DNA from 4 places in the Kitasatospora sp. NPDC059722 genome. Region 3 is predicted to be linked to each of the others. Evidence: riboswitches for the same ligand, from Rfam matches in the RefSeq annotation. Region 3 holds a riboswitch; each other region holds the start of a gene.
The links. A riboswitch is a leader RNA that binds a small molecule or an ion and turns the genes downstream of it on or off. The one in region 3 is predicted to bind cobalamin.

Region 1 (4,201 bases), on a different contig from region 3:
GGATGCGGATCGGCCAGGTCGGCGAGGGCGGGACCGGTGGCGGAAATCGACCGCGCCGACTTCCCGTTCCGGCGGAATCGGCTTCCGGTGCCCGGGTGGCGCGCGATGACGGGTGGGGGGAATTGCAAGAACGGAGGAAGCGGGGGCCGGACCGGGGAATGACCGGCCGGAATGCCCCGGATTAACGGCAGCCGGTCCGGATCAGAGGAGGGGGGTGAGCCAGCGCCGGAGGAGTTCCGAGTAGTGCGCGGGGTCGGAGTTCCAGAGGGCGGTGTGGTCCGCGCCCGGGAAGGCCCGGAGGCTGACGACGTCGGGACGGGCCGTGGCGAGGTGCCGGGCGGCGCGGAACGGCGCGATCGGGTCGTCCGGGCTGTGCAGGACGAGGGTCGGCACGCGCAGGTCGGCCCCCTCGGCGAGGCGCGCGAAGTCGGCCAGGTCGACCCCGGTGCGGCCCTCCGCGGCCAGCGCGCCGAGCTCGGCGACCGGCCTGGAGTAGCCGGCCCGGACCGCGTCGCGGCGGGCGGTGGCGGGCAGGTCGAGCACCGGCGAGTCCAGGACGATCCCGGCGATCGCCCCCGCCCAGGCCGAACGGGCCGCGGCGTGCAGGCACATCGTGGCGCCCACCGACCAGCCGTAGAGGATCACCCGGCCGGCGCCGCTGTCGAGGGCGAGCCGCACGGCCGACTCCACGTCGCGCCACTCGGTCTCGCCGAAGTGGCCGAGCCCGTCCGGCGAGGCGGGGGCGCCCTGGTCGCCGCGGTAGGTGACGGCGAGGGCGGGCAGCGCCAGGCGCTGGAGGACGGGCAGCACGGGGAGCGTCTGGGCGCGGTCGGCGCCGGGGCCGTGCACGAGGACCACCCAGGTGCCGCGCTTGCCGTCCAGGCGCCAGGCGGGCATCGCGCCCAGCTCGCCGGCGACGGCGGTCTCGGTGAACGGGAGGCCGAGGGAGGTCGTCGGGTCGCCGAGGTGCACGCGCGGGGTGAAGCGGACCTCGGTGCCGGGCGTCAGGGTGCCCCGGTCGGCGCGGACCAGGCGGCGGGTGACGCCCTGTTCGTCGCTGTGCAGGATGTCGTCGACGACGGCGTGGCCGTCGCCGTCCCACTCCAGCGCCCAGCGGCCGGGGTGGAGGGCCGCGGGCGTCCGGTTGAAGGTGATCCGGCCGGCGGCGAGGCTCTGCACCAGGACGGGGCCGGACTCGAGCACGACGGTCTCCGGCCGCACGAGCCGCTCGGACGCCCGCCGGCCGACGACCAGCACGGCGACCCCGGTGCCGACGGCGGCTGCCGCCACGGCGGCTGCGGTTCCCCAACGCATATCGCTCCCCGCTCTGTGAGTCTGCTGGGGACAAGTTCACTGGCGGGTGGGAGCGGGGGCCAGTGGGATGGGCTGTACGAGGGACGCGGGAGCCGGGGACGGGGTGGAGGTGGGGTCAGACCGGGATCTCCGTGTGGAGGCGGCCGAGGAGTTCCCAGAAGCGCGGGGCCAGGGGCCGGTCGCGCGGGGGCAGGGTGGGCGTCGCGGCGCCCCAGTGCGGGGAGGACACCTGGTGCTCCTGGTGCAGGGCCGTCAGGACGGTCGCGAGGTCGTCCTCGTGGACCGGCACGAGCCGCGCGACCGCCCGCAGGTGGGGCTGCCAGCGGCCGTCCACGCACCTGCGCAGCCGCTGGTCGAGCTCGGCGCCGCGGCCGGTCACCTCGACGAGTTCGGTGAGCCGCAGTCCGAGCACCTGGGCGAGCGCGTGCGTCCGCTCCTCGTCGCCGTCCCACGTCCCGGTGAGTTCGGCCTCCTGGTAGACGCGCAGGGCGACGCCGATGCGACGGGCGGCGGTGTCCTGGCTCAGTTCGCGGGCCACGCGGTGGTCGCGCAGGCGGGCCGGGCGGGTGCCCATGAGCTGCGCGGGCGGGCACCACAGGGCGCGGGCGAGGGCGATGAACTCCTCCTCGGTGGGGCGCAGCTCGCCGCTCTCCCAGGCGATGACGTGCGTGGGCAGCAGCCGGACGCCGTGCGCGGCCATGCCGCCGGCGACCTGTTCGGGGGTCAGGCCGAGCCCGGCGCGGTGGGCGCGGGCCGCGGCGGGCGAGAACGGCACCGGGGGCAGGGCGGGCGGAGGCTGTCTTCGTCGCATGTGAACGAACGCTAGGGCCGGTACGAACGGGCCCCCAGCCGCCGAACGCACGAAGCGCCGGGGAGGGCGCGCGCGGACCGCTGGAGGATCGCACAGGATGTCATGCCCCTGCGGCGGCAGTACTCGGAGGTAGTGACGGGGGCGTTCGGGGGCACGCGCCGGGCCTCCCGCGTGTGACCAACCCCTCCGTGACCTCGGTTGACTCCCGGTTCGGCCGCGTGATGGGATCCCAGGGCCAAACGGAGGCATGCAGAGGAAGCCGGTGCGAGTCCGGCGCGGTCCCGCCACTGTCACCGGGGAGCACGGCCGGAACGACGCCACGGCGGACCGTCAGTCTTCGCTGACGTGCTGCTGGAAGGCTCCGGGGGTGCGTTCGACCCGGAAGCCAGGAGACTCTCGCCCCCGGTACGTCGATCCAGGGCGCGGACCCTGAGTGAGGACTCGCACGCGATGCAGGCTGCCCCGACCCGCCGAGCCCTCCCCTGTCCCCCTCCGTCGTGCGCCCGCTGACCCGCGCCGCCGCCTTCGCGGTCGGCGCCGTCGCGGGCTACCTGGCGGACGCCCGCTACGCCGATCCGCGCCGCGGCCACCCGGTGGCCGTCTTCGGCGGTGCGGCGACCCGCCTGGAGCGCCGGATGTGGCGCGACGACCGGGCCACCGGGGCCGCGTACACGGCGCTCTGCGTGGGCGCCGTCGCGGCGGGCGCGGTGGCGCTGGAGCGGACGGCCGGCCGCCGGCCGCTGGGGCGGGCCGCGCTGGCCGCCGCCGCGACCTGGACGGTGCTCGGCGGCACCTCGCTGACCCGGGAGGCGCGCACGATCGGCCGGGCGCTGGCCGCGGGCGACCTGCCCGCCGCCCGGGAGCGGCTGCCGCACCTGTGCGGGCGCGACCCGAGCGCGCTGGACGGGCAGCAGATCGCCCGCGCCGTCGTGGAGTCGGTGGCCGAGAACACCGCGGACGCCGTCGTGAACGCGCTGGCCTGGGGCGCCCTCGCCGGCACGCCCGGTCTGCTGGCCTTCCGCGCCGTCAACACGCTGGACGCGATGGTGGGTCACCGCTCGCCGCGCCACGCCCGGTTCGGCTGGGCCTCGGCCCGGCTGGACGACGTGGCGGGCTGGCCGGGCGCCCGGCTGACGGCGCTGCTGACGGTGGCCGCCGCGCCGCAGCCGCGGACGGCCTGGCGGGTGTGGCGGCGGGACGGTTCGGCGCATCCGAGCCCGAACGCGGGGCAGGCCGAGTCGGCGTTCGCGGGCGCCGTGGGCGTGCGGCTGGGCGGCACGCTGCAGTACGGCGAGCGCGTCGAGCACCGGCCGGTGCTGGGCGCGGAGCTGCGGCCGGTGACGGTGGACGACATCGAGCGGGCCTGCGCGCTGTCGCGGCGGGTGGGCGCGCTGGCGCTGGGTACGACGGTCGCGGGGCACGTCCTGCTGCGATCGCTGCTGAGGAGGGGAAGGGCATGACCAACGCGCTGCTGGTCGCGGGGACGACCTCGGACGCGGGCAAGAGCGTCGTCACGGCGGGCATCTGCCGGTGGCTGGCCCGCCGGGGCGTCCGGGTGGCGCCGTTCAAGGCGCAGAACATGTCGCTGAACTCGTTCGTGACGGCCGACGGCGCCGAGATCGGCCGGGCCCAGGCGATGCAGGCCCAGGCCGCCCGGGTGGAGCCGGAGGCGGCGATGAACCCGGTGCTGCTCAAGCCCGGCGCGGACGGCCGCAGCCAGGTGGTGCTGCTCGGCAGACCGGTCGCCGAGGTGGGCGCGCTGGACTACCGCGAGCGCAAGCCCGTCCTGCTGGAGCGCGCCCTGGAGTGCCTGGCGGACCTGCGCCGCCGGTACGACGTGGTGGTGTGCGAGGGCGCGGGCTCGCCCGCCGAGATCAACCTGCGCGACCGGGACATCGCCAACATGGGCCTGGCGACGGCCGCCCGGCTGCCCGTCGTGGTGGTCGGCGACATCGACCGGGGCGGCGTGTTCGCGGCGATGTACGGGACGCTGGCGCTGCTGTCCGAGGAGGACCAGCGGCACGTGGCCGGCTGGTTCGTCAACAAGTTCCGCGGGGACGCCCGGCTGCTGGCGCC
Region 2 (4,201 bases), on a different contig from region 3:
CGGATGAAGGGCGACCGGCTCCACGAGCTGAAGGAGAGCGAGGTCGCGCAGAAGCGCCGGGACATCGGCATGGTGTTCCAGCACTTCAACCTGTTCCCGCACATGACCGCGCTCGAGAACGTCATGGAGGCGCCGGTCCAGGTCAAGGGCGAGTCCAAGGCCGAGGCGCGCGAGCGCGGCATGGCCCTGCTGGAGCGGGTCGGCCTGTCCGACAAGGCGAAGAGCTACCCGTCGCAGCTGTCCGGCGGCCAGCAGCAGCGCGTCGCGATCGCCCGCGCGCTGGCCATGAAGCCCAAGCTGATGCTCTTCGACGAGCCCACCTCGGCGCTCGACCCGGAGCTCGTCGGCGAGGTGCTGGACGTCATGCGCGGCCTCGCCGAGGAGGGGATGACGATGATCGTCGTCACCCACGAGATGGGCTTCGCGCGCGAGGTCGGCGACGCGCTGGTGTTCATGGACGGCGGCGTGGTCGTCGAGTCCGGCAACCCCCGCGACGTCCTCACCAACCCGCAGCACGAGCGCACCCGGTCCTTCCTCTCGAAGGTCCTCTGAGCGTGCGCTGAGCGAGCAACCCTTGGCGCCCGGCAGGCCGATCCTGCCGGGCGCCGCCGTTTTCCCGATCCGGGTAATAGGCTGGACGCAATCAGCCCGTTACCGAACCACTGGAAGGACCGCCGTGGAGCTCGCCTCCTACGCCGATCTCGCCGTTCGGCTGGTGAACACCGAGGAACCCGAGCGCGGCACCGACACGCTGACCTCGGTGGACGCCGTGCGCGCCCTGTTCTCCGAGTCCTCTCGCGCCGCCGCCCTGGCCGACGAGTCCGACCTGCCCCGCCTGCGGGCGGTGCGGACCAGGCTGCGCGGGGTCTTCGAGGCCGCCGCCGAGGGCGACGAGGTACGTGGCGTCGACCTGCTGAACAGCCTGCTCATGGAGTACCCCGTCAGCCCGCTGGTCTCCGGCCACGACTACCTCGACGACGCCGGCCGGCCGCGCTGGCACCTGCACCTCGCCGACAACTCGCCCACCGCCACCGCGCACTTCAGCGCCGTCGCGTGCATGGGCCTGGCCGTCCACCTCACCGAGCTCGGCGCCGACCGGCTCGGGATCTGCCAGGCCGCGCCGTGCCGCAACGCCTACCTCGACACCTCCACCAACCGCTCCCGGCGCTACTGCTCCGACCGCTGCGCCACGCGCGCCAACGTCGCGGCCTACCGGGCCCGCAAGCGCCAGGAGGCCCAGGACGCGGCGCTCGGGCCGCAGCAGTTGCAGGCCTAGACGCGCATCCGCCAGTGCCGTGACACTAGAGCTCGGCGTCCACCCAGACGCCGAGGCGGCGGGCCAGCCCCGGGACCCGGACCAGCCCGGGGGTCAGCAGCAGTCGCTCCAGCCGGCGGCCGGGCGCCAGCCAGGCCGGGCGCGGGCGCAGCCGCAGCAGCACCCGGCCGAGCACGAGCTCGTCCGGAACGGCGCCGTAGCTGCGGCTGTCGCTGTCGACCGGCCGGTTGTCGGAGAGCAGCCACCAGCCCTTCGCCCGGCGCTCGGCCGCCCGCTTGACCACCAGCAGGTCCTGCTGGAACGGGTGCCGGAAGAGCACGACCGCGCCCGGGCGGATCCGCGCGCCGTACCGGACCAGCAACTGGTCGCCCTCGCGCAGGGTCGGGACCATCGACGGTCCCGCCACGTCGACCAGCCCGAACGGCACCGTGCCCGCCCGTGCGCCGTCCCCCGGTTGCGTCATCCGCGCCACCACTCCTCCTCCCGGCCGCCGCGTCCCAGTGTGCCGTACGGACCGTCACCTGTCCGATGTCCGGATTACCCCGGTTCCGGATCGGCCTTTTGCCCTAGGCCCACCGCCCGATCGCGAAACCGGGAGGCCGGAAGGGTAGTCTCGGGCGCGGGAAGACGATCTAAGGAAGGACTCCCATGTTCTCTCGTCTGTTTGCACCGCGCGCCACCGCCCACGCCCACTGCGACCTGCCCTGCGGTGTGTACGACCCGGCGCAGGCCCGGATCGAGGCCGAGTCGGTCAAGGCCACCCAGGAGAAGTACCAGGCCAACGAGGACCCGCACTTCCGCGCCCGCGCCATCATCATCAAGGAGCAGCGCGCCGAGGCCGTCAAGCACCACATCTCGGTGCTGTGGAGCGACTACTTCAAGGCCCCGCACTTCGAGAAGTACCCGCAGCTGCACCAGCTGATCAACGACACCCTGAAGGCCGCCTCGGCCACCAAGGCGTCCACGGACCCGGCCACCGGCCAGGCCCTGCTGGACCTGATCGCCGAGGTCGACAAGATCTTCTGGGAGACCAAGCAGGCCTGAGCCTGACGCGTCGCCACGTCGAGAGCCCCCGCCCGGACCACCGGGCGGGGGCTTTCGCGCGTCCGGGCCGTGCGTTCACGTCCGTTCATCTCCGTACACATACCTGTAAGGACTGCATTACCGTATTGGCTGTTATGCTGCCAAGGCGTCCGAGGGAGAAGTCCGGTGTGAATCCGGCGCTGACCCGCAACGGTGAGCACGCCCCCGGGGCCGTGCCAGCCCGATCGCCCCCGGCCGCTGAACTCCCGACAACTCGCCGAGGACTGCGAGGGGATGGCGCCCGGGCCCGCACCCGGCCGGCGCCGGCCCCGGCACACCCACGGCCCGAGGCAAGGCGCCCGAACAGATCGTGAGAAGGCCACCGGACTCCCGCCGCATACCCGCCGCGCCCCTCGCCGTCGGCCTGGCCACCGCCCTGCTGCTCTCCCTCGTGTGCGGCGTGGCCCTCGGCTCCGCCGGACTCGGCTGGACGCGCGTCCTGCGGCTGCTCGGCGCCGGACTGACGAGCGGTCGGCTGGAGGCCGAGGAGGCCGCCGCGTACGCGATCGTCTGGGAGATCCGGCTGCCGCGCACCGTCCTGGCCGCCGTGGTCGGCGCCGGGCTCGCCGCCACCGGGGTCGCCGTGCAGGCCCTCGTGCGCAACGCCCTCGCCGACCCGTTCGTCCTCGGCGTCTCCTCCGGCGCCGCCGTCGGCGCCAACGCCGTCCTGCTACTCGGCGCCTTCGCCTCGCTCGGCGTGTGGGCGATCTCCGCCTCCGCGTTCGGCTCCGCGCTGATCGCCATGGTGCTGGTGTACCTGGCCGCGCGCACCGCCTTCGGACTCACCCCACTGCGCCTCGTGCTCACCGGCACCGCCCTCTCGTACGGCTTCTCCGCGCTGACGGCGCTCATGGTCTTCGCCGCCGCCCGCGGCGAGGCCGCCCGCGACGCCATGATGTGGCTGCTCGGCAGCCTCGGCGGCGCGACCTGGGGCTCGGTGCCGATCGCCGCCGCCACCGTGCTGGCCGGACTCGCCCACCTCGCTTGCGCCGCGGGGCGGCTGGACGCGCTGGCCATGGGCGACGAGACCGCCGCCTCGCTCGGCGTCGACCCCGACCGGCTGCGCCGCGAGCTGTTCGTGGTGACCGCCGCCGTCACCGGCACGGTCGTCGCCGTCAGCGGGGCGATCGGATTCGTCGGGCTGATGGTCCCGCACCTCGCGCGGATGCTGGTCGGCGCCGGGCACCGCCGGGTGCTGCTGGTCGCGCCGCTCGCCGGGGCGCTGCTGCTGGTCTGGGTGGACATCGTCTCGCGCACCCTGCTCGCCCCGGCCGAACTGCCCGTCGGGGTGGTCACCGCGGTGCTCGGGGTGCCCTGTTTCCTGCTGCTGATGCGTCGTCGCGGCCACGCGCTCGGAGGCCGCTGATGGACCTCGCCCTCGACTCCGTCTCGGTGGAGCTGGCCGGCACCCAGCTCGTCCACGACATCGCCCTGAAGGCCTCCGCCGGGCAGGTGGTGGGGCTCGTCGGGCCCAACGGCAGCGGGAAGTCGACGCTGCTGCGCTGCGTCTACCGGGCCCTGCGGCCCGCCGCCGGGGCCGTCCTGGTGGGCGGCGACGACCTGCACGCGCTCGCCCCGCGCGAGGCCGCCCGGCGGGTGGCCGCGCTGCCGCAGGAGCACTCCGCCGAGTTCGACTTCACGGTGGCCGAGGTGGTCGCCATGGGCCGGCTGCCGCACCGGCGGGGCTTCGGCGGACCGTCGGACGGCGACCTCGGGCGCTGCGCGGAGGCGCTGCGCCGGGTCGGCGCCGGGCACCTCGCCGAGCGCGGCTTCCTGGGCCTGTCGGGCGGCGAGAAGCAGCGCGTGCTGATCGCCCGCGCGCTCGTCCAGGAGCCGCGCCTG
Region 3 (4,201 bases):
GCCGCGGGGTGCGGCGGTGCGAGTGCGAGATCGCGTTGCCGAAGCCCGGCCGGCGGCCGGTGAGCTGGCAGTGGGCGGACATGGGGGCTCCCAAAACGGTCCGGGAATGGGCGGGACGGAGGTCACGTTACACCAGATGAAAATGACATCCATTTCGGTGTACGGTTCCAGCCCGGCCCCGAACCGCCGCACCACCCGACCCCTCCGGAGGACCTCATGGCCCGCAGCGAACTGCGCCCCGTCATCAAGCTCCGCTCCACCGCCGGCACCGGCTACACCTACGTGACCCGCAAGAACCGCCGGAACGACCCGGACCGGATGGTGCTGCGCAAGTACGACCCGGTCGCGCGCGAGCACGTCGACTTCCGCGAAGAGCGCTGACCGAAGAGCGCCGGAACGAAGAACGTCGGAACGAAGAACGTCGGAACGAAGAACGTCGAACGAAGAGCGCTGATCCCCCGCCGAGGAGGCACCCCCATGAAGCCCGGAATCCACCCCGCCTACCGGCCCGTCGTCTTCCGCGACAAGGTCGGCGGCCTCTCCTTCCTCACCCGCTCGACGGTCACCAGCGACCGCACGGTCGAGTGGGAGGACGGCAACACCTATCCCGTCATCGACGTCGAGATCTCCTCGGCGAGCCACCCCTTCTACACCGGCCAGTCCCGCGTGCTCGACACCGCGGGCCGCGTCGAGCGCTTCCGCCAGCGCTACGGCGACCGGCACAGCTGACCCGGCGCAGCCGGCCCGGAACGCGCGCGACGGCGCCTCCCCACGGTGGGGAGGCGCCGTCGCGGCAGGCGTGCGGCAGGCGTGCGGCAGGCGTGCTCAGGAGCGTTCGGCGCCCCAGCGCTTCTCGACCCCGGCCAGCTTCCAGTACGCGATCGCCGCGGCCCAGACGACGACGAACAGCCCGGCGATCGCGTAGCCGACGTTGTCGAGCGAGATGTCCGCGATCCAGCCGGTGACCGGATCGGTCAGGTCCAGCTTCTCGTGCAGCACGCCGACCAGCTCGATCGTGCCGATGATGAACGCCACCGCGATCGACAGACCGGTGATCGTCAGGTTGTAGTACACCTTGCGCACCGGGTTGGAGAACGCCCACTGGTACGCGAAGTTCATGAACGTCCCGTCCAGCGTGTCGAACAGGCTCATCCCCGCCGCGAACAGCAGCGGCAGGCAGACGATCGCGTACCAGGGCAGCCCGGCGGCCGCGCCCGAGCCGGCCATCACCATCAGGGTCACCTCGGTCGCGGTGTCGAAGCCGAGGCCGAGCACCATGCCCACCGGGAACATCTGGCCGGGCCGGGTGATCGAGCGGGTCGCCCGGTTCAGCACCCGGGCCATGAAGCCGCGCGAGTTCAGGTGCTGCTCCAGCTCGGCCTCGTCGTACTGCCCGGCGCGCATCGCCCGGAACACCTTCAGGATGCCGAGCAGCGCCGCCAGGTTGAGCGCGCCGATCAGGTAGAGGAACGCGCCTGAGGCCGTCGTGCCGACCATGCCGAGCCACTGGTGGGTGGTCGACTCGTCGTCCATCAGCGTGTTCGCCAGCTGCGCGCCGCCCGCGACCAGGGCGGCCATGACGACCACCATCGACGAGTGCCCGAGGGCGAACCAGAAGCCCACCGAGACCGGCCGCTTGCCGTCGGCCATCAGCTTGCGGGTGGTGTTGTCGATCACCGCGATGTGGTCGGCGTCGAACGCGTGCCGCATGCCGAGCGTGTACGCCGTGATGCCGAGGCCCACCCCGAAGACCTGGGTGCCGACGGCGTAGTTGTGCGGCGCCACCAGGAAGACGAGGGTCCCGAACGCCACGACGTGCATGGCCAGGATCACCCCCATCAGCCCGGCGGTGCGGACGGTGTCCTCTCTCCTCCACCGGAAGGTGGGCAGCACGGCGGGCGCGGCCTCGGGGGCGGCGGTTTCGGGCAGGGTCATCTTCGGATCACGCTCCAGCACCTCGTGGAAAGACGTTCGTGAGATGCCGTGGCCGGTCTCCTGGCTGACGGGGCTCCCGTACCCGCCTTCCCAGGCGCGCGAAGCGCCCAGTGGCGTCTGGGTACGGGCGGACTCCCCCGATCACAGTGGCGAGGGCCGCTCCGGACTGGGACCCCTGAGGGTCCGTCACCGGTCTTCCCGAGCACCACGGCGGGGAACACCGTAGGGGTCCCGGGCCGACCCTTGCAAGGCTGCGCACCTACGCAGGTGTCCAGGATCACAGGTCGTGAGCTGCCAGAATGTCCGCATGCATCTCGTACCGGCCGACCGCGCGGGCCACCGCACCATCGACGGACACCGGGTCTGCGAGGCCATCGCCGCGATCGGCGACGCCGCGCACGTCCGCTCGTGGTCCGAGCGGTTCTCCCTGCTCGCCGACCCCGGGCGGCTCGCGATCCTGCTCGCCCTGCACCGCGCCGGACCGCTCGCCGTCACCGACCTCGCCGTCGCCACCGGCATGCGCGACCCGGCCGTCTCACAGGCCCTGCGGCTGCTGCGGACGGCCGGCGTGGTCACCGGGGACAAGGACGGACGCGTCGTGCGCTACCGGCTCGTCGACGAGAGCATGCGCCCCCTCCTCGACGAGTGCGCCGCGGCCGACCACGAGGAGCCAGCCGCCGCGGCGGGCTGACCTCCCGGGCCTGAATCACCGCGGGGAGCCGACCCGATGAGTACGATCATGGCGTGCCGACCCACCCCCACGCCTGGCCCGCCGACCGCTGGAACACCCGGCCGGTCAGGGCGCGCGTGCTGGCGGTCGCCCGCACCCTCACCTCCGCCACCCGGGTCCTCGACGTCCTCACCCTCCTGAACCGCGACGGCATCGAGCGCTACGCCACCGTCAACCCCGGCTCCGCCTTCGCCGACGGCCTCGACGACTACCTGCGCGGCCTGCCCGGCATCACCCTGCTGGACTGGGAGGACGCCGTCCGGCACCGCTTCGACCTGGCCGTCGCCTGCGCCGTCCACTCCTCGATGCACCGCCTCGACGCCCGGCTCGTCGTCCTCCCGCACGGCGCCGGCTACAACCGCCTGGTGACCGAGTCCACCGGCGACACCGTCAGCGCAGCCGGCCTCTCCCGCAACGAACTCACCCACCACGGCCGGGTCTTCGTCGACGTCCTCGGCCTCTCCCACCCGGAACAGCTCGACCGGCTGCGGGTCTCCTGCCCCGAGGCACTGGACGTCGCCCAGGTCGTCGGCGACCCGTGCTTCGACCGCATGCTCCGCAGCCTGCGTCTGCGCGACTCCTACCGGGCCGCCCTCGGCGCCGTCGACGGCCGGCGGCTCGTCGTCGTCAACTCCACCTGGAGCGAGCACTCGTTATTCGGCCGCCGCCCCGACCTGCCCCGACGCCTCGTCCGCCGGCTCCCCGCCGACGAGTACGCGGTCGCCGTCGTCCTCCACCCCAACATCTGGAACCGGCACGACCCCGAGGCCCTGCTCGACGACGCCCGGCGGATGGGCCTGCGCCTCGTCCCGCCCCACCAGGGCTGGCAGGCCGCCCTCGTCGCCGCCGACTGCCTGATCGGCGACCACGGCTCGGTGTCCGTCTACGGCGCCGCCCTGGAACGCCCCACCCTGCTCGTCGCCACCGGCGCCGCCGAACTCGACCCGCACTCCCCCAGCCACGCCTTCGGCCAGGCCGCCCCGGCGCTCGACCCGGACGGCGACCTCGCCGCCCAGCTCGAACAGGCCCTGCAGAAGCAGGACCCGGCCGCCCTGCGCCCGATCACCGACCGCTCCCTCGCCCGCCGCGGCCGCTCCGCCGAGGTGCTGCGCCCGCTGCTCTACTCCTTCCTGGACGGACTGGACGAACCGGACGACGAACCGCTCCTGCCGCCCTACCCCAAGCCGGTCCCCCGCCCCGGCACCCCCGAAGGCCCGACGGCCTACGACGTCGAGGCCGCGAGCGAGGGCACCGAGGTCAGCCTGCGGCGCTACCCCTTCGACCCCGGCGACCACACCCCGCGCGGCTTCCACGCCCTCACCGACGAACACCCGGGCGACGCCCTGCGCTACACCGCCGAGGTCCTCGCCCGGACCGAGACGCGCGCCGAACTCCCCGCCGGACGCTGGCTCGCCGACACCGCCGCCGCGCTCCCCGGCCTCGCCGTCGCGGTGGCCGCCCTCGGCCCGGCCCGCCACCTCGTCCGGCTGCGCACCGGCCTGCTGCTGGAAGCCCGCGCCGAACGGACCTGGGGCA
Region 4 (4,201 bases), on a different contig from region 3:
ATCCGCGGCGACACCGAGAACGCGGCGACCGCCTGGACCAGCTCACGGACCGGACCGTCGAGCACCTCTGCGGCCAGCCGGACGGCGAGCTCGGCCGGACCGGTCACGTGCTCCGGCTCGCGGCACGGCAGCGACAGCGGGAACAGGCCGCCGAGCGCGGGCTGCCAGCCCGTCTCCCGCAGACCGTACGCGAGCAGCGCCCCGTCGAGGACGGCGACGCCGAATGCCGGTGAGACGAAGCGGGCGACGAGGCCGAGATGGGTCACCGAGGCGGCCACCCGCTCCTCGACCGCGTCGGGCGACTGCCCGCCCGCCGCCGCGAGGTAACCGCGGACGGAGGTCACCCGCTCCCCCAACACGGCCGGTTGGTCCAGGAGTTCGACCATCGGACGCCAGGGCTGGACGAGCGGGCCGGCCGGGTGGGTGTCGAAGGCGAAGAACGGCGCGCTGGGCGGCGGGCGCCCGCGGGGGGGCGCCGCCCCGCCGCAACCCACCGCGACCGCACCGGCCCCACCCCCCGCCGCGCGCCCCGCGCCCGCCCCCCCGGGGCGCCCGCCGGGCCCCGCGGGGGGGGTGGCCCCGCCCAACCCCCCCCCCCGCCCCGCCCCCGCGGGGGCCGGCCCCCCCCCTCGGTGGGGTCTGCGTCATACCGCGCCGACCGGCTCGGGACCGGCCGTGGCCGGTGCCGTCGCGGCCGCGGTGCGGGCGTCGAGCAGGCGCTCGGCCATCGGTCCGAAGACCAGGCCGACCGTGGCCCACAGCAGGAGCTGTGCGGCCACCGAGTAGAAGCGGAAGCTGAACAGGGTGTCGGCCGGGAAGCCCGGGTAGACGATGGCGCCCTTGTCGTCGGTCAGCGGCAGCGGCGTCTCGGTCGCGTGGTGGCCGTACTGCTGAACGTTGTCGGCGAGTTCACCGAGGGAGGGGAGCACCGCCATGACGATGCCGATCGCCACGACGTAGGCGCCGGCGGCGAGCAGGGTCGCGTTCCAGTTGCCGAAGCGGGCCTGCAGGCGCTTGCCGAGCCAGACCGCCAGGACGAGGAAGAGGACGGAACAGGCGACCATGGCCAGGTAGAGGTTTCCGCGGTCACGGATGGTCTCGGCGTGGCCGATGGCCGGCGGGTTGGCCGGGTACTTGACGAACGGCACGAAGTACATGCCGAGGAAGCCGCCCAGCGCCACCAGCATCGCCAGGGTGCGCGGGCGCAGCTTGCCGGTCCGGCCCAGGCACACGCTGTACGCCACTGCGAACAGCGCGCCCATGGCCGTGCCGAACAGGATCATGCCGACGCCGATGCCGATGTTGGCCTGGATCGTGCGGCTGAAGATGTCCGGACCGCCCATGTCCATCGGCAGCCCGGCGGCCTTGTCCAGCAGGCCCTGCGCGTCGTCGCGTCCGCTCTCGTACTCGATCGCCGCGTTGATCTGCGGTTCGGCGAAGATCCGCGCGAAGACGAAGGCGAGCAGGCCGGCCACTGCGCCGGCGATGACGCCGCGCAGGATGAGTCTCTTTTCCATGTCGGGTTGTTCGCCGCTTCCGCTGGTCAGTGGCAGGGGAAGCCGAGGAAGTGCCGCGAGTCGTGGACGAACTCGTGGATGTGCATGTCCTTGCCGAGCACGGAATAGGCGCCCTGGTCGACGCCGATGAAGTAGTAGACGACCAGCGCGAGGATCGCGGTGACGGCCAGCCAGGCGACGGCCTTGGTCGCCGGCACGACGACCGGGACGGGCAGGGCTGAGGGTCCGGGCATACTGGTGCTCACGGTTGAGCCTCCTTCAGGGGATCGTGCGTCCCGCTATCGATGGGGCGGATCGTGATGGCACCGTGTCTGACTCGCGAGCCGCCCGAGGACGCCCCGCTCACAGTGGCGCGACCGTGCTGGAGTTCCACCAGCTTCCCTGCGCCATCACTAACGCTCGTAGAGTAGGGGCGCGCCAGGGGGCCGTCAATCGTCCCGGGCCCCGCCGCAGGTCGAGCGTGCGGAAGATCACGTTCCATCGGCCTGGCACGGGCCGGACAATTCGCGAACGTCGCAAAACCGCAGGTGGCAGCCACAGGCGGTGGTCCGCAGGCGACCGGTCCTTGCGGCATCCGGCAGAATCACGGCGTGCCGCAGATCATCGGCATCGGTGCAGGCGACCCGGACCACGCCACCCTCCAGGCGGTCAAGACCTTCGCCTGGACCGACGTCTTCTCCTCCTCGACAAGAACGAGCATCGCCAGGACCTCATGCGGCTGCGCCGACGGACGGCCGAGGGCGAAAGACCGGTGGCGGGCGCCCCTCGGTAAAGGAGAGCCTCCCCCGATGCGTCAATACGCACCGGTGTCACCGAGTTGTCGACCGAACAAGCTCCGCGCCCGTGACCCTCGAAGGGGATGCAGCATTGATCCGGTCGTGACGTACGCATCGTTTGACGCCGCGACAGCCGGTGAACTCACCGCGATGTGTGACCTTGCCCCGGTCTCCGAGTGCGGAGAGGAGCGCACGTGGCGCTGACCCGTGACGAGCGCGAGCGGTTCCTGGCGGAGCCGCCCGGCTCGGACCGTAGCCACGGTCTTGGTGCAGGCTGAGCTGAGACCCGGCGGCCCCGACGCCGGATCAGATGAACCGCCACAGGTGGTCGCTGGTGCCGGAGTCGTCCCAGAGCACGGCCTGCGCTCCCAAGGCGGTGGAGGCACCGGAGACACCGAGGACGCGGCCGCTGTTGGCGCACTGGATCCTGAAGGTGTCCCCACCTCCGTGGCGCAGGCGCCACCGGTGGTCGGTGGCGCCGTTGTCGGCCCACTGGACGATCCTCGCGCCGTTGGCGGTGCCGCCGTTCTCCACGGCGAGGACTTTGCCGCTGTTGGAGTTGCGCAGGCGCAGGTGGCCGCCGGTGTCGAGGGCGGCCGTCCAGAGGTGGTCGGCGGTGCCGTTGTCGTCCCACTGGATGACGAGGCCGCCGTCGGCGGTGGACATGTCCTTCACTCCGAGGACCCGCCCGCTGGCGACGTTCTGGATCCGCCTGGCACCGACGGGGGCGAACTGCCACTGGCCGGCGGCGGCACCGCTGCCGGACAGCTGTACGGCTGCGGTGCCCTGGACGGTGGAGCCGCCGGCGATGCCGAGCAGCTTGCCGGTGTGGACGTTCTGGAGCTCGTGGTAGCCGTTGCCGGCGTCGACGACGGTCCACCGGTGGTCGGCGGTGCCCGTGTCGGCCCACTGGAGGATCGGGGCGTTGTCGGCGGTGGACATGTCCTTCACGCCGAGGACCTTGCCGCTGTTGACGTTGCGCAGCCGCAGTGCGGTGCCGTCGACGACGAGGGCCCAGTTGTGGTCGGCGGTGCCGGTGTCGGGCCACTGCAGGGCGAGGCCGCCGTCGGCGCTGGACATGTTCTGGATGCCGAGGACGAGTCCGCTGGCCGCGTTGACCAGACGGAAGCCCGCGCCGTCGGTCCGCCAGTAGACGGTGTAGTTGAAGCCCTGGGCGTCGTGGAACGGGCCGAGGCCGACCGTCGCTCCGTCGGCGGTGGCCGTGAAGGCGAGGGCGGTGCTGCTGGTCCGGGTGATCGTGGTGGCGTCCAGGGCCGGGAGGGCGGACAGCGCGGTGCTGCCGTAGTTGCCGGCCAGGACGGCGGGGCCGTAGGTGATCGCCGCGACACCGGGGCTGTCGTTGGCGGCCTGGAGGGCCACCCGCATGGGGAGCTTCACGGTGACGGTGTCGCCGGAGACCCAGTTCCGGGTGAGGGTGGCGTACGTGCCCGGGGTGGCCGCGACGCTCTGCGCGACGCCGTTGACGCTGACACTGGCACCCGAGGTCCACCCGGGGATGCGGACGCGCATGGACCACGTCCCGCCGACACTGCCGGTGACCTTGAGCGTCGTGGTGTCCTCGGCCGGGAACGCGGTGGTCTGGGTGACCGTGATGCCCCGCTCGGTCCAGTCCAGGACGGACGGGAGGAACAGGTTCACCGTGAGGGTGGTGCCCTCGTGGAAGTAGATGGAGTCCATCAGCTTGGTGTTGGACTCGACACCCGTTCCCTGGCAGCACCAGAACGTGCCGTAGTCGGTGCTCCAGGTGCCGCCGCCCCAGGCCGGGCCCTTGCCCCGGCGGCCGCCCGGGTCGAGGGAGCTGAAGTACGTGATGTGGCCGTGCGGGTCGGCCGGGTTCTGGGCGCCGATGACGTGGTTGAGCAGCGCCTTCTCGTAGAAGTCGAAGTA

Region 1: linked by a shared signal. The riboswitch ahead of ACFV4F_RS27235 (cobalamin biosynthesis protein) and the one ahead of ACFV4F_RS02225 (HoxN/HupN/NixA family nickel/cobalt transporter) in region 3 are both predicted to bind cobalamin.
Region 2: linked by a shared signal. The riboswitch ahead of ACFV4F_RS23365 (FecCD family ABC transporter permease) and the one ahead of ACFV4F_RS02225 (HoxN/HupN/NixA family nickel/cobalt transporter) in region 3 are both predicted to bind cobalamin.
Region 4: linked by a shared signal. The riboswitch ahead of ACFV4F_RS30560 (CbtB-domain containing protein) and the one ahead of ACFV4F_RS02225 (HoxN/HupN/NixA family nickel/cobalt transporter) in region 3 are both predicted to bind cobalamin.

Annotation. Positions count from the first base shown of each region.
Region 1 covers NZ_JBHWGD010000048.1:35,207-39,407, forward strand. The annotation lists gene ACFV4F_RS27225 (alpha/beta hydrolase family protein) at 202-1,290, opposite strand; gene ACFV4F_RS27230 (helix-turn-helix domain-containing protein) at 1,430-2,125, opposite strand; cobalamin riboswitch at 2,377-2,521, shown strand; gene ACFV4F_RS27235 (cobalamin biosynthesis protein) at 2,623-3,585, shown strand; gene ACFV4F_RS27240 (cobyric acid synthase) at 3,582-4,201, shown strand, end outside.
Region 2 covers NZ_JBHWGD010000037.1:67,965-72,165, reverse strand. The annotation lists gene ACFV4F_RS23385 (amino acid ABC transporter ATP-binding protein) at 1-552, shown strand, start outside; gene ACFV4F_RS23380 (CGNR zinc finger domain-containing protein) at 677-1,276, shown strand; gene sodX (nickel-type superoxide dismutase maturation protease) at 1,302-1,739, opposite strand; gene sodN (superoxide dismutase, Ni) at 1,925-2,320, shown strand; cobalamin riboswitch at 2,433-2,571, shown strand; gene ACFV4F_RS23365 (FecCD family ABC transporter permease) at 2,667-3,725, shown strand; gene ACFV4F_RS23360 (ABC transporter ATP-binding protein) at 3,725-4,201, shown strand, end outside.
Region 3 covers NZ_JBHWGD010000002.1:208,104-212,304, forward strand. The annotation lists gene rpmB (50S ribosomal protein L28) at 1-82, opposite strand, end outside; gene rpmG (50S ribosomal protein L33) at 217-381, shown strand; gene ACFV4F_RS02220 (type B 50S ribosomal protein L31) at 478-729, shown strand; gene ACFV4F_RS02225 (HoxN/HupN/NixA family nickel/cobalt transporter) at 826-1,935, opposite strand; cobalamin riboswitch at 1,968-2,160, opposite strand; gene ACFV4F_RS02230 (ArsR/SmtB family transcription factor) at 2,243-2,626, shown strand; gene ACFV4F_RS02235 (hypothetical protein) at 2,680-4,201, shown strand, end outside.
Region 4 covers NZ_JBHWGD010000060.1:11,633-15,833, reverse strand. The annotation lists gene ACFV4F_RS30570 (IucA/IucC family C-terminal-domain containing protein) at 1-494, opposite strand, end outside; gene ACFV4F_RS30565 (CbtA family protein) at 645-1,517, opposite strand; gene ACFV4F_RS30560 (CbtB-domain containing protein) at 1,544-1,762, opposite strand; cobalamin riboswitch at 1,801-1,923, opposite strand; gene ACFV4F_RS30555 (beta-L-arabinofuranosidase domain-containing protein) at 2,600-4,201, opposite strand, start outside.